2 regions of the Thiomicrorhabdus immobilis genome follow, and region 1 is predicted to be linked to the other one. Evidence: predicted binding sites of a transcription regulator. Region 1 holds the regulator's gene; the other holds the start of a gene.
What was found. The regulator FNR, encoded in region 1, switches genes on or off when oxygen is low (the NO sensors DNR and NnrR bind a similar motif). The targets are predictions, from matches to a motif close to TTGATNTANATCAA.
Positions count from the first base shown of each region.

Region 2: the regulator FNR is predicted to act here: its motif matches at 2,427-2,440, upstream of ccoN (cytochrome-c oxidase, cbb3-type subunit I).

Region 1 covers NZ_AP024202.1:845,547-852,247, reverse strand. Annotated here, with positions in the region: gene L6421_RS03705 (penicillin-binding protein activator) at 1-521, opposite strand, end outside; gene pepN (aminopeptidase N) at 554-3,196, opposite strand; gene pal (peptidoglycan-associated lipoprotein Pal) at 3,296-3,835, opposite strand; gene fnr (fumarate/nitrate reduction transcriptional regulator Fnr) at 4,152-4,931, opposite strand; gene L6421_RS03685 (PfkB family carbohydrate kinase) at 5,471-6,664, shown strand.
Region 2 covers NZ_AP024202.1:243,690-250,390, forward strand. Annotated here, with positions in the region: gene hisF (imidazole glycerol phosphate synthase subunit HisF) at 1-56, opposite strand, end outside; gene hisA (1-(5-phosphoribosyl)-5-[(5-phosphoribosylamino)methylideneamino]imidazole-4-carboxamide isomerase) at 156-896, opposite strand; gene hisH (imidazole glycerol phosphate synthase subunit HisH) at 912-1,550, opposite strand; gene hisB (imidazoleglycerol-phosphate dehydratase HisB) at 1,551-2,138, opposite strand; gene ccoN (cytochrome-c oxidase, cbb3-type subunit I) at 2,603-4,033, shown strand; gene ccoO (cytochrome-c oxidase, cbb3-type subunit II) at 4,112-4,942, shown strand; gene L6421_RS01005 (cbb3-type cytochrome c oxidase subunit 3) at 4,949-5,131, shown strand; gene ccoP (cytochrome-c oxidase, cbb3-type subunit III) at 5,154-6,062, shown strand; gene L6421_RS01015 (hypothetical protein) at 6,172-6,312, shown strand; gene ccoG (cytochrome c oxidase accessory protein CcoG) at 6,452-6,701, shown strand, end outside.

The DNA.
Region 1 (6,701 bases):
CCCTTAAACCCCGCTTGTTTAAGCCCGCGCTGCAAGGTATTCTGCAGCTCAAGCCCAACCTGTTGAAAACGCCCGCTGGTTGGCAAAACAATCGCCACCACAGCTTGTGGATCTTGCATAGGAAACACAATGTCTTTGGAAAAAGAAAAGAACGACAATAACGACGGTTTAGGCACCGATGCCAAATACTTTTCGAGTTCCGCCACTCTATTTTGGAAAGCCGGAATAATATACTGTTTTTTAAGTTCTTTTAGATACTGGGCAACTTGCTTTTGATCACCATTTTTTTTTGACATCTCAGCACGTAAGATTAAAATTTCTTGATCAAGCCTTTTTGCTTGCTGAAGATGCCTCTCTTTAGCAGGGGTATTCTCAACGTATGGCTTCGTTTTACCAACATCTAGCAAGCTTCTTGGCTTACTATCCCGAAAAAAATCATCCCACTCCCCTTCAGCATAGGCAAAGCTTGCCATCGGCAAACTTAACGCTATTCCGATTAGAGCTAGATGAATTTTTTTCATATCTGTAAACCCAATATACTTAATGAGAATTTTCAACCTGCATTTAGCGATTTTGACACAATTTCATATACATCTTTTGAAAGGTTCTCACTCTCTAAAATTTGTTGTAAAGCCTGCTTCATCATATCTTGACGCTGTTGATCGTATCGTTTCCAATGGGTGAAAGGCGCAACAATCCTAGCGGCAACTTGTGGATTAATTCTATTGAGCTTGATAACTTGTTCAGCCATAAAACGATAACCCTCTCCACTGGCCTGGTGAAAACCTAGCATATTCAAACGTCCAAACACACCCAAAACACTTCTTACCCTATTTGGATTGGTATAAACAAAATCCTTGTGCTCAACCAGCTCCTTTACATGGCTTAAGGAATGAAGATGATGTGACCCCGCCTGCAAGCTAAACCATTTATCTAAAACCAACGTATCCTCTTTCCACTTATCATAGAATGCATTTAAGCAAGATTGGCGCTCAAGGCTATCGGTATGGGATAAACTTTCTAGCGCTGCCAAAACATCCGTCATATTGGAACTCTGTGTAAACTGTTCTGCACCGAGCTGAATTTGATTGGGTAGCAACATTAAATACTGCAAACATAGATTTTTTAGTTTACGGTTCGCAATATCCTCTTTTTGATATCGATAGACTTTTTCAGACTTATTTAAATCTGCATAGATAGTCAAGAATTGACCCTCATACTGAGTTGCCAGTTCTTGTTTTAGCCAGCGATGCACATGATATATCGCATCAACATTCATCTGCTGATACTGCTCACCGATATAGGTTAAATCAGGTAAAGTTAACGTAAGTGCTTTTAGAGCCTTATCAATAGTCGAATCGGCTAGAACACCGGCAAAGGCCTGAGCGAAGTAGTCAGAGATTTGCAGATTTTGCCCTGTTTCATAGTTAGAAATATTACGCTTAATCTCCCTTAACGCCAAAGTTTGCATCGATTCCCAACGCACAAAGCTGTCTGAATCAAAGCTGGCCAATTTAGCCAAATCTTGATTACTCTGTTCATATTCAAGAATAACCGGGGCAGAAAAGCCTCTTAATAAGGAAACAATAGGATTGCTCTCAACCTGCTCAAAACTGAATTTTTGCGTTGTCTCCGTTAACTTTAAAAGCCCCTCTGAACCATTAATGACGATGTTATCTCTATCTTCTACGGCAACATTAAGAGCCAAAGAAGCACCCTCTTCTGAAAACAGCGCCATCTTAACCGGGATTAACATTGGCTTAAACCCACCCTCTAGCTTTGGAATTCTTTGCGACAGGGTTAACGTAAACAATTTAGACCCAGCATCATAATCGGTTGCAACCGACAATATTGGCGTACCGCTTTGCAAGTACCACTGATGCATTTGTGCCAAATCGACACCATTCGCATCTGCCATCGCATTTCTGAAGTCTTCAACGGTAACCGCCTGGCCATCATGCCTAGAGAAATACAGATCCATACCCTTTCTAAAGCCATTTTCACCTAATAAGGTATGGTAAAGCCTAACCACTTCAGCTCCCTTTTCATAAACCGTCATGGTATAGAAGTTATTCATCTCAATATAGGATTGTGGTTGAATAGGATGCGACATAGGTCCGGCATCTTCAGGAAATTGATTCGTACGCAAACGTTTGACGTCTTCAATGCGCTTAACTGCAGGCGAAAGCATATCTGCAGTAAACTCCTGATCCCTAAAGACCGTTAAACCTTCTTTAAGCGTCAACTGGAACCAATCACGACATGTAACACGATTCCCTGTCCAGTTATGGAAATATTCATGCCCGATGACCGCTTCGATACCTTCATAGTCAACGTCTGTGGCTGTATCAGGTTTGGCGAGGACAAATTTGGAATTGAATACATTCAACCCTTTGTTTTCCATTGCCCCCATATTGAAATCATCAACAGCGACAATCATGTAAATATCTAAATCGTAAATTAAACCGAATCGCTCCTCATCCCATTTCATCGACTTAATCAGCGAATCCATAGCATGTTCACATTTATCGATATTTTTAGGCTCGACGTAGATTCTTAAATCGATATCGCGACCATCCGCGCTATGATAAACCTCTTTTACACAAGCTAAATTCCCTGCAACCAAGGCAAACAAATAACATGGTTTTTTGAAAGGATCCTGCCAAACAGCATAATGACGGTTATCCGCAAGTTCACCTGATTCAATCAGATTACCATTGGACAGCAATACTGAGTTTTCAGACTTATCGGCAATGATTTTAGTGGTAAATAATGTCAGAACATCGGGACGATCAAAAAAATAAGTGATCTTTCGAAAACCTTCCGCTTCACATTGAGTACAGTAATTACCGCTCGTTCGATAAAGCCCTTCTAAAGCCGTATTGTTCTGAGGCTCAATTACCGTTTCAATTTTCAACTCAAATTGATCCAAGCCTAAGGTGGGAATGGTTAACGTTTCTTTTCCCTGCTCACATTGCGCGGTCAAATCACGACCATCCAGAAAGACGGAAACCAGCTTTACGTTTTCACCATCCAGAACCATTTTTGGCTGTTGCGACAAATTCTTAACCTTCAGGGTATTGGTTACCTGGGTATTTAGGGGAGCTAAATCGAACTCTAAAAAAACGGATTCAACCTCAAAATGAGGTGCTTGGTAATCTTTAAGATAATGTTCTACAGGGGTATCATTTTTCATATTCAACTCAAACAAACTAAAACTCATATTATTAAAACAAAAAAGCCTTTCTGCCGAAACAGAAAGGCTTTTAAATCATGCTAGATTACTAATTATAAATTAGTATGAAAACTCAGCGCGACGGTTTTTTGCCCAAGCACTCTCAGAATGTGCTTCATCAACCGGGTTATCTTCACCGAAACTGATCACGTTAATACGGCTAGGACTTACACCCTCTGCAACCAATGCATTTTGAACGGCATTTGCACGACGCTCACCTAAAGCTAAGTTATATTCACGCGTACCACGCTCATCGCAATAACCGCTAACAGTCAAAGAAGCTCCAGGAACTAAAGACATATAATCGGCGTGTGCTTTAATTAACGCATAGTCACTTGGACGAATTTCAGACATATCGAAATCGAAATGAACCACTTTGCCATCAATAGCCGCTTTCAGTTCAGCTTTCTTAGCTTCCAAGTCTGCAGCCGCACGCTCTGCAGCCGCTCTTTTTGCAGCTTCAATATCCGCATCAACCTGATTTGTTGCCACATCTTTATTACTGCTATCTGAATCTGTTTTAGGAGTAGAACTACAACCGACTAATGTGAAACCTAAAAAACCAACTAAAAATAATTGTGTAATGCTTTTGAAAGACATGGCCTTATTTCCTAAATTAAAAAATTAATATTTTGTGATACAGCTAATTATATTAAAAACACTGGTTGTTGGGTTGCGAATTTAAAATAATTTTAGTTTTTCGACATCATTCAAATTTTACAAAATTTAAATAAACTCAAAGAATTTAACTCGAGGAAGAGTCAAAAAGACCCCGGCTAAAAAGCCGGGTAAGCGGGCTACATTATGAAAAACGTAAATCCAATTACAAACGTTTTCATGGGTTCATTAAATCACAGCAATGGATAAGGCTTATTGATTGAAATCAATTAAGCTAACAGTTGTGCATTTAATGTTGTCAGCCCGCTTCTTTGCACACCTCACAACTGCTTATACCAGCAATGTTCTTAAGAAGCTTCTCGTTATAGATAATGACTTCTTTCTTTTTCCAACTGACGATATGATCGGCATTGAACTTAGCCAAAATGCGTGAAACCGTTTCAGGCGTTAACCCTAAATACAAGGCAACATCCCTATGTAAAATACTTAAGCGGAATTCATCATAAGCGTAGCCACGATTTTTATAACGTTCGGCCATATTCCAAATAAATTGTGCAACCCTTTGGTCAGCATTACGTTTAATCAGTAACTCAGAATGCATTCTTCCATCATGCATCTTTTTGCTCATCACCGTTAAAATTTGCTGATTAAGATTAGGAATCTTAAGAGAGAGTTCGCTCAACTGATCAAATGGTAAATTACAGACACTTGTACTATCCAGGGCCACAGCATTGTATAGGTAGGCATTTTCTATCAAACCATCAAACCCAACGACATCACCCGGCAAATAGAAGCCGTGCACAATCTCCTCACCAAGATCAGAGTAAGAGTAAAGCTTTACCGCTCCTGCTCTAATGGCAAAGATAGAAGTAAACTTTTGACCAGCTTCATAAAGGTGTTGGTTTTTTTTGAGTGGTGATTTTCGTTCAACGATATCATCTAAACGATCAATATCTGTCTTTAGTAAACCGGTAGGAAAACATATTTTTTGCAAACCACAATTAAAACAACTTGCGTTAAATGCAGATTTCATTTCATTCATAATAGCCCAATGAATTTTTTCGTTACGATTATTCAATCGAATTTTTTATTTTTATTTTTATTTTATATTGTTGATTGTATCGCTTTTATTTTGTTTGTCATCTTTAGTTAATATTTATTTACTTATATTGTACTTATAAGGCTATTAATTTTAACCAATTTACATACGAAATTTAACGAACAACACAATTGCTTAAATTTTAGGCAGTTTAATATTTTTTAGCTAATATAAAGAACTTAAGCAACATTTATCAACTTTACACACAAAGTTATCCACAGCTTTTGTGGAAAAGAACTGTCAAAAAAACACTCAGATGGATTACCCTATAAATATTACATATAACACTTAAATTTCAACCAGATACTTTAAACAATTAAACCTTTTTATAGCATTTAAAATTTAAGTTAGCCTATTACCTTGTCAAGTTTTTTTTCGATTTATTCACTTTTATTAAAAAAACACAAGTCAAAGCAAGGTTTTAACGGCTATGTTAGAATTCCACCACTAAATGAAGTAGCGGTTTCTTGTTGAATTTAGCAACGCTATTAAAAATTAATTTATTGATGGAAATGACTATGTCAAAAATTTTAGGTATCGGAAATGCCGTGCTCGATGTCATATTAACTGTCGACCACCATCCTTTAGAAGATGAAGAATTACGCGCTCAAAGTAAACATATAGAAACTGGTGGCAACGTAAACAATACCTTATATGTATTAAACCAATTAGGACACGATACCGACATCTGCACCACGGTAGCCGCTGACAGTGAAGCCAAGCAGCTTATTTCTGGTTTAAACGCCCGCAATATATCTACTGAGCATACCCAAAAGTTCATCAAAGGCCGTACACCCACGTCTTATGTTACAATAAACGCCCAAAATGGTCACCGTACTATTGTTCACTACCGAGATTTGCCTGAAATCAGTTTTGATTTTTTTGCCAAAATTGAGATTGAGGAGTACGACTGGTTACATTTTGAAGGCCGCAATACCTCTCAATTACCCGGCATGTTGAATATTGCCAAAACATTCTTAACCCACCAGCCAATCTCCCTAGAAGTGGAAAAACCTAGAGAAGGTATCGAAGCCTTATTTGGCAGCGTCAACCTACTGATTTTCTCCCACCACTATGCAACAGCCAAAGGGTTTGAAAACGGCCAAGCTTTACTTGAAAGCCTAAGCTCACACAATGTCAACATGGTCTGTACCTGGGGAGAGCAAGGGGTTTGGTTTAAACCAATCAACGCCGCTATCGAACACATAGAGGCTGAAAACGTTAGCCCAATCATAGATACATTAGCGGCAGGAGATACCTTCAATGCAGGCCTAATCCACTCTTTGATAGAAAAGAACAACTTAAAAGATGCCGTCATTTTTGCTAATAAACTCGCTGCCAAAAAATGCCAACAACCAGGCCTGGACAATCTGCTTGAAGAACGTCCTAACAGCAAACCGCTGGCAAACATGAAACAGCTGAGCAATGCTAAAACCATGGTGGTCACCAGCGATTCTGGCCAGTCGTTGGTACTCATCAAATATGAAAACAGTGTTCGTTGTTATTTAAACAACTGTCCACATCAGGACGTGCCTTTAGACGAGGCTTATAAGATTGATGTGAACCCGTTTGAAAAAACCATGAAATGCTCGGTACATGACGCCTATTTCAATATTGAAGACGGCCTATGTATCGATGGCCCTTGTTGGGATGAATCGCTGAAAAAAGTTGGTGTGAAAGTTGATGAAAATGGCGATATCTATACGGCTTGAACTCTAAACACCTAAAGATTTAGTAGAACTACAATTA
Region 2 (6,701 bases), 600 kb from region 1:
ACAACACGGCCGTCATCAACGTCTAAACATGGAATAATGCGTTTTGCGAGACTCATGTGATTTCCTATTAAGAATCTTATTGGGCTATATATAACGGTTTATGTATTTAACAGTTTATATATGGCTTTAAATTTAGAGTTACCAGGCCTGGTTAATTATTTGGGCGCAAGTTGGTCTGAAAGTGCTTGGCCTTCTTTGAAGTCTAAAGTACCTTCGTAGATTGCACGTCCGGTAATCGCGCCAGTCACGCCGTCGGCTTCAATTTCAGCAAGTTTGCGAATATCGTCTAGGTTAGTGATTCCACCCGATGCGATAATTGGAATGGTTAGGGCTTTGGCGAGTGCTTGGGTCGCTTCAATATTCACACCTTGCATCATGCCGTCACGACCAATGTCTGTATAGATAATGGCTTCTACCCCATCGTTTTCAAACTGTTTGCCAAGTTGTGTCACTTCGTGGTCGGTGACTTCCGCCCAGCCGTTGATGGCTACCATGCCGTCTTTTGCATCTAAACCGACCATAATGTGGCCTGGAAATGCTTTACAGGCTTCGGCGACAAATTCAGGATTGTGAACCGCTTTGGTGCCGATGATACAGTAACTTACGCCCGCATTCAGGTAGGCTTCGATGGTTTGCAAGTCGCGGATACCACCACCAATTTGAATCGGTAGGTTAGGGAAAGCTTGGCGAACCTGGTAGACGGCTTCGCCATTGACCGGTTTGCCGTCAAAAGCACCGTTCAAGTCAACCATATGTAGGCGACGCGCATCTTGATTGACCCATCTTTCTGCCATGGCAACGATGTCGCCTGAAAAAACTGTCGCGTCCTCCATGATACCTTGACGAAGGCGGACACATTCACCATCTTTTAAGTCGATAGCTGGAATTAATAACATGATTGAACCTTTAAACTATTGTCCGTTCCACTGTAAAAAGTTTTTGAATAGCTGTAGACCGTGGTCAGCACTTTTTTCAGGGTGGGCTTGAATTGCAAATAAATTGTTATGGCTTAACACTGAAGGGAAGGTGATTCCATGGGTGGTTAGGCCTGTGATAATGTCTGGGTTTTTTGGCTGTACATAGTAGCTGTGCACAAAATAGAAACGGCTGTCTTGTGGGATGTTATGCCACATTGCGTGTTCTTGGGTTTGGTGGATTTGATTCCATCCCATATGTGGGGTTTTAAGATTTGAGCCAGGCTCAAATTCAAAGTGTTTCACTTCACCAGGGATGACATCCAGACATTTTATGCCTTGATTCTCATCGCTATGGCTCATCAAAACCTGTAGCCCCATACAGATGCCAAGAAAAGGTTTCTCTTTAGCGGCTTGTTGTACAGGGTGAATCATTCCGGTTTCCTGCAAAGCGGCCATGCACGCTTTGGCCGCACCTTGACCTGGGAAAATGACCGCGTCTGCAGCGGCAATGTCATCAGGATTATGGGTTACCAAAATACGGGTATTAGCTGGTGCAACATGTTCTGCGGCTTTTGAAACCGAGCGTAAGTTCCCCATGCCGTAATCAATAACCGCAACTAACTTTTGATCCATTTACAAACTTCCCTTGGTAGATGGCATCTTGCCAGCCATGCGTTCATCTTCAGTCAGCGCCATGCGTAGAGCACGACCAAAGGCCTTGAAAATGGTTTCCGCCTGGTGGTGTGAGTTATGGCCTCTCAAGCAATCGATATGCAGTGTTGCGTTGGCGTGGTTCACAAAACCTTGGAAAAACTCAAAAACCAATTCGGTTTCAAAATTGCCGATTTTCTCACGAGTGAAGTCGGCGTTGAATACCAGGCCAGGTCTTCCTGAAAGGTCAATGACAACACGTGACAAAGCCTCATCTAATGGCACGTAGGCGTGTCCATAACGAGTGATGCCTTTCTTGTCACCAACCGCTTTATTGATGGCTTGGCCTAAGGTGATGCCCACATCTTCAACAGTATGGTGGTCGTCGATGTGAGTGTCGCCGTTCGCCTTGATGTTCAGGTCAATCATGCCATGACGAGCTATCTGGTCAAGCATGTGTTCAAAAAAAGGTACGCCTGTATCGAGTTGAGCGCTACCTTCACCATCCAGATTAACGGAGATTTCGATTTGAGTTTCTAGCGTATCGCGTTTTACATTTGCAGTGCGCATAACATGATTCCTGTGATTAAGATGGCAATATGATAACTGAAAATTAACTTATTGGATATGGTAGGGCGTTGTTTGCTATTAAATTTACCACATCTTGTGGTTGCTTATATAAGAACGTGCTTATATGGGTTTACCCTTAGTTTCAGTATGGGGTAGAAATTTTATTGATGTGTGCCATAAATAATTTTTGGTGTGCATAAGTAGCGCTTTTTTGGGATAATTCGAGAGATTTTTTGAGGATGTTTGGCTCTATAAAGCTTCTAGCGAAGCCTAATTCTGTCGGTTTTCTTGATGTGAATTAAGTTTTAACGGGGTTTTGACTGAGATGCAGTAGTTTAAGTAGGTATAATGCCAACTGAGGAGTCTGTATCTTAAATGGTCCGTCTTTCCGAGGGTAAGTAGTTAGTCTTGGTTAGGTGATAGGTAAAGACAAAATATTAAGACTATAAAGGGGAATCCGACTGATGGATACTACAGCAAAACCACAATATGATAATGGTGTGGTTAAGTATTTAACAGTAGGTGCAATCGTTTTCTTGGTGTTAGGTACTTTAATGGGTACTTATGCAGCAGCAGAACTTGCGTGGCCTGCGTTAAACTTTGATATTGCGGAAATCACTTTTGCTCGACTACGTGTTATTCATACGAATACCGTTATCTTTGCATTTGGTGGTATGACGTTAATGGCGACAGCGTTTTATACGGTTCAAAGAACCAATGGTGTAAAACTTTGGAGTAATGGTCTGGCTTGGTGGACAGCGATTTTGTTCACAATCGGTCTTTTAGCGGTAGTGGTAACACTAGCTCTAGGTATGACGACTGGTAAAGAATACCACGAGCAAGAATGGCCTTTAGCAATTGCTATTGCAATCGTTTGGACAATGTATACGTTCAACTTTGTAATGACAATCGCTTCACGTAATAAAGATACTCATCCGAGTGTTTACGTTTCAAACTGGTTTTTCATGGGGATGATGATTGCGATCACTTACCTATATGTGGTAAACGGTTTAGCTATTCCTGTTTCTTTATTCCGTTCTTACTCTATGTTTGCCGGTGTACAAGATGCCATGATTCAGTGGTGGTGGGGACATAACGCAGTAGGTTTCTTCCTGACAGCTGGATTCCTTGCAATCATGTACTACTTTGTTCCTAAGCAATCACAGCGTCCGATTTATTCGTACCGTTTATCTGTAATCCACTTCTGGGCATTAATGTTCGGTTATGTATGGTTAGGTGCTCACCACCTTCAGTACACCGCTCTTCCAGACTGGACAGGTTCTTTAGGTGCGGTAATTTCACTTGCGATGATCATTCCTTCATGGGGTGGGGCATTGAACGGTATGTTAACGCTTTCAGGTGCTTGGGATAGACTACGTACAGATTACATCCTACGTTTCTTGATTATCTCTTTAGCATTCTATGCAATGTCTACATTTGAAGGGCCAGTAATGGCGGCTAAAACTGTAAACGCGCTATCTCACTATACGGATTGGACAGTTGGTCACGTTCACTCTGGTGCGTTAGGTTGGGTTGCAATGGTTTCTATCGGTGCGCTATATCACATGGTTATGAAACTATGGAACACTGAAATGTACTCTATGCAGTTAATCAATTTCCATTTCTGGTTAGCAACTATTGGTACTGTGTTCTACATCGTAGCAATGTGGGTATCAGGTATTATGCAGGGTCTAATGTGGCGTGCTTATGATGAGTACGGAACACTTGCTTATACTTTCGCTGAATCAGTTTCAGCTATGCACCCTTACTACGCAATGCGTGCCTTCGGTGGATTATTATTCTTCTCTGGTGCGGCAATCATGCTTTATAACGTTGTGATGACGGTTCGTATGGCAAATGCAAAAGCTGCAAACACAGTTGAAGCACACGCATAAGTAGTAAAGTCAGATTAAGTGGCTGTGTGATAGCAGCCCTTAAATTGAAAAAATTTATGAGTTGAGGAGCACAAACTCATGTCAGATAATGAAGCACCAAAAAATATCCAGGAAAGTTTAGAGAAGAATATCTTCGCTTTATTCCTGGCGACGGCGCTAGCAGTTTCGATTGCTGGTATTGTTGAAATCGTACCGTTGTTTTATCTTAAGTCTGCTGTTGATTACACAGAAAAAACAGATAAGTACGGTAACGCTAAAAATGAAAAGTTCCCAGAGTTGGTTTGGGAACGTACTTTTACTGAAGATGCTAACGGTAAGTTAGTTTCAGACAAAGCACTTTATAAGCAAGATAAGAACGGTAAGTGGGTTCTTGCGGATTGGAAAGCTGGCGACGGTGTTCGTCCTTACACTCCTCTTGAATTAGCTGGTCGTGATTTATATCTTCGTGAAGGTTGCTATATTTGTCACTCTCAAATGATTCGTCCATTCCGTGATGAGCGTGAGCGTTATGGTCACTTCTCACTAGCGACGGAATCTATGTATGATCACCCGATGCAATGGGGTTCTAAGCGTACTGGTCCTGACCTAGCTCGTTTAGGTGGTAAGTATTCAGATGAATGGCAAGTATTACACTTGTTACGTCCTCAGGATATGGTTCCAGAATCAGTAATGCCTGCATATCCATGGTTGGCTGAAAGAAAAGTATCTGAAGATTTCTTTGGAACTAAGCGTGATATGTCAACACGTTTATCAGTAATGCGTACATTAGGTGTGCCTTACACAGACGAAGAGATTGAAAACGCTAATGCGGCTATCGAGGGTTATACCGAGATGGATGCAATGGTTGCTTACCTACAAGTATTAGGAACGATGGTTAAGCTGGATGACAGCAAAGTCTACCGTCGTTAATAAATTGTGAGTAATTTAGAACGTTATTTTAGTACAGACTGGGCGTCGATGACGACCCAGGATTGGGCAGGTTTAATCATTACAGTGTTGGTATTTCTTGGCATGCTCATTACGTTTTATTTGGCATTGCGTCCTAGTAAGCGTAAAGAGATGGAAGAGCAAAAGTACAAAATACTGAATGATGACTAGTCATTTTTGAGGAGATTTAAATATGGCACATCATAATCCATGGCCAGATGAAGGTAACACTGGTCATATTTGGGATGAAGATATCCGCGAATTAGATAACCCACCACCGCTTTGGTGGATGCTATCTTTCTATGCTGGTTTCATCATGATTGTTTTCTACGCTTTGTATTATCCAACGATTCCTTTAACGGATGAGATGGGTGAGCATACAAAGGGTATGGCAGGATGGACTCAGGTTAATGAATACAATGAAGATTTTGCAGTATTGAAAAATTGGCGTGTAGCTAAGTTTGCAGATAAAGAAGAGAAGTTGGCTTCAATGTCTGTTACCGACATCATGAATGATGAAGAACTTAAGTCATATGCTGTTGCTACTTCAAAAGTATTATTTGGTGATTACTGTGCAGCATGTCACGCTGCCGGTGGTGCTGGTAACCCAAACTTCCCTGTATTGGCTGATGATGATTGGCTATGGGGTGGTAATATCAAACAAATTGAAGCTTCATTGATTCAAGGACGTATTGGTAATATGCCTGCTAAAGGTATGATGGGTAACCTTACAGATCAAGAAATTGAAGATGTGACTGATTACGTAATCGCGTTATCAGAAGGTAAAGGTGGTGATGCTTCAGTTGCTGCTGGTAAAGCGGTTTATACTAAAGGTATGTGTTTAGCATGTCACGGTCCTGCTGGTAAGCCATTGGCTCCTGCTGGTGCGGCAAACTTAACAGACCAGGTATGGCGTTTCTCATCTGATCGTGATGCGATTAAAGGTGTAATCACATACGGTGTGAATGTTAAGAAGAATGGTGAGTACATCGCTGGCACACGTCAAGCAATCATGCCATCATTTAAAGAACGTTTACCTAATGCGGATGTAAATATTAAGCGTTTAGCGGTATATGTACACTCATTAGGTGGAGGTCAGTAAGTTGGCTTTCAAACCACAAAACTGATAAAGTAAAAGGAGAGCTTATGTTCTCCTTTTCTGTTTTTGGTAGTTTAAAAATCTTGATTTTAATCAACTTTGGAGAGAAGTTATGAATGAATTAAATAGTGATTTTGTTCTTTGGATTTCAATTGGCGCTTTAGTATTGAGTATTGTTGCATTGATTGGGTTTGGTTGGAAAGCAACTCGTGGTATTGAAGGCCTTGAGTCTGACGAGCATAAAAAAGATTAAGCTTTTCTATAAACAAAAATAGGTCCATTGATTGGGCCTATTTTTGTTTATAGAAATAGATAAAAAACATTACTTATGCTAAGCCTATTATTTTTAATAGAATAGGTTTTCATTTTCGACTGGTAGCAAGGATAGCCCTATGTCAGATAAAAAAGAGTTGTACCGTGATAATGGTCAAACTGGTTCAGTACTCGATGAGATGTCTCTAGATAACAAGAATCTTCAGAATATTGGTGTAGAGATACTTCCAATCCATACCGGCGGAACGGTTCATGCCAAACGTATGCCAGGTAAGTTTCGCTCGATCAAGTGGATTACCGCCTCATTTTGGATTGCTTTGTTTGTGTTTCCTTATCTGCGTTGGGATGGACATCAGGCTTTGCTGTTTG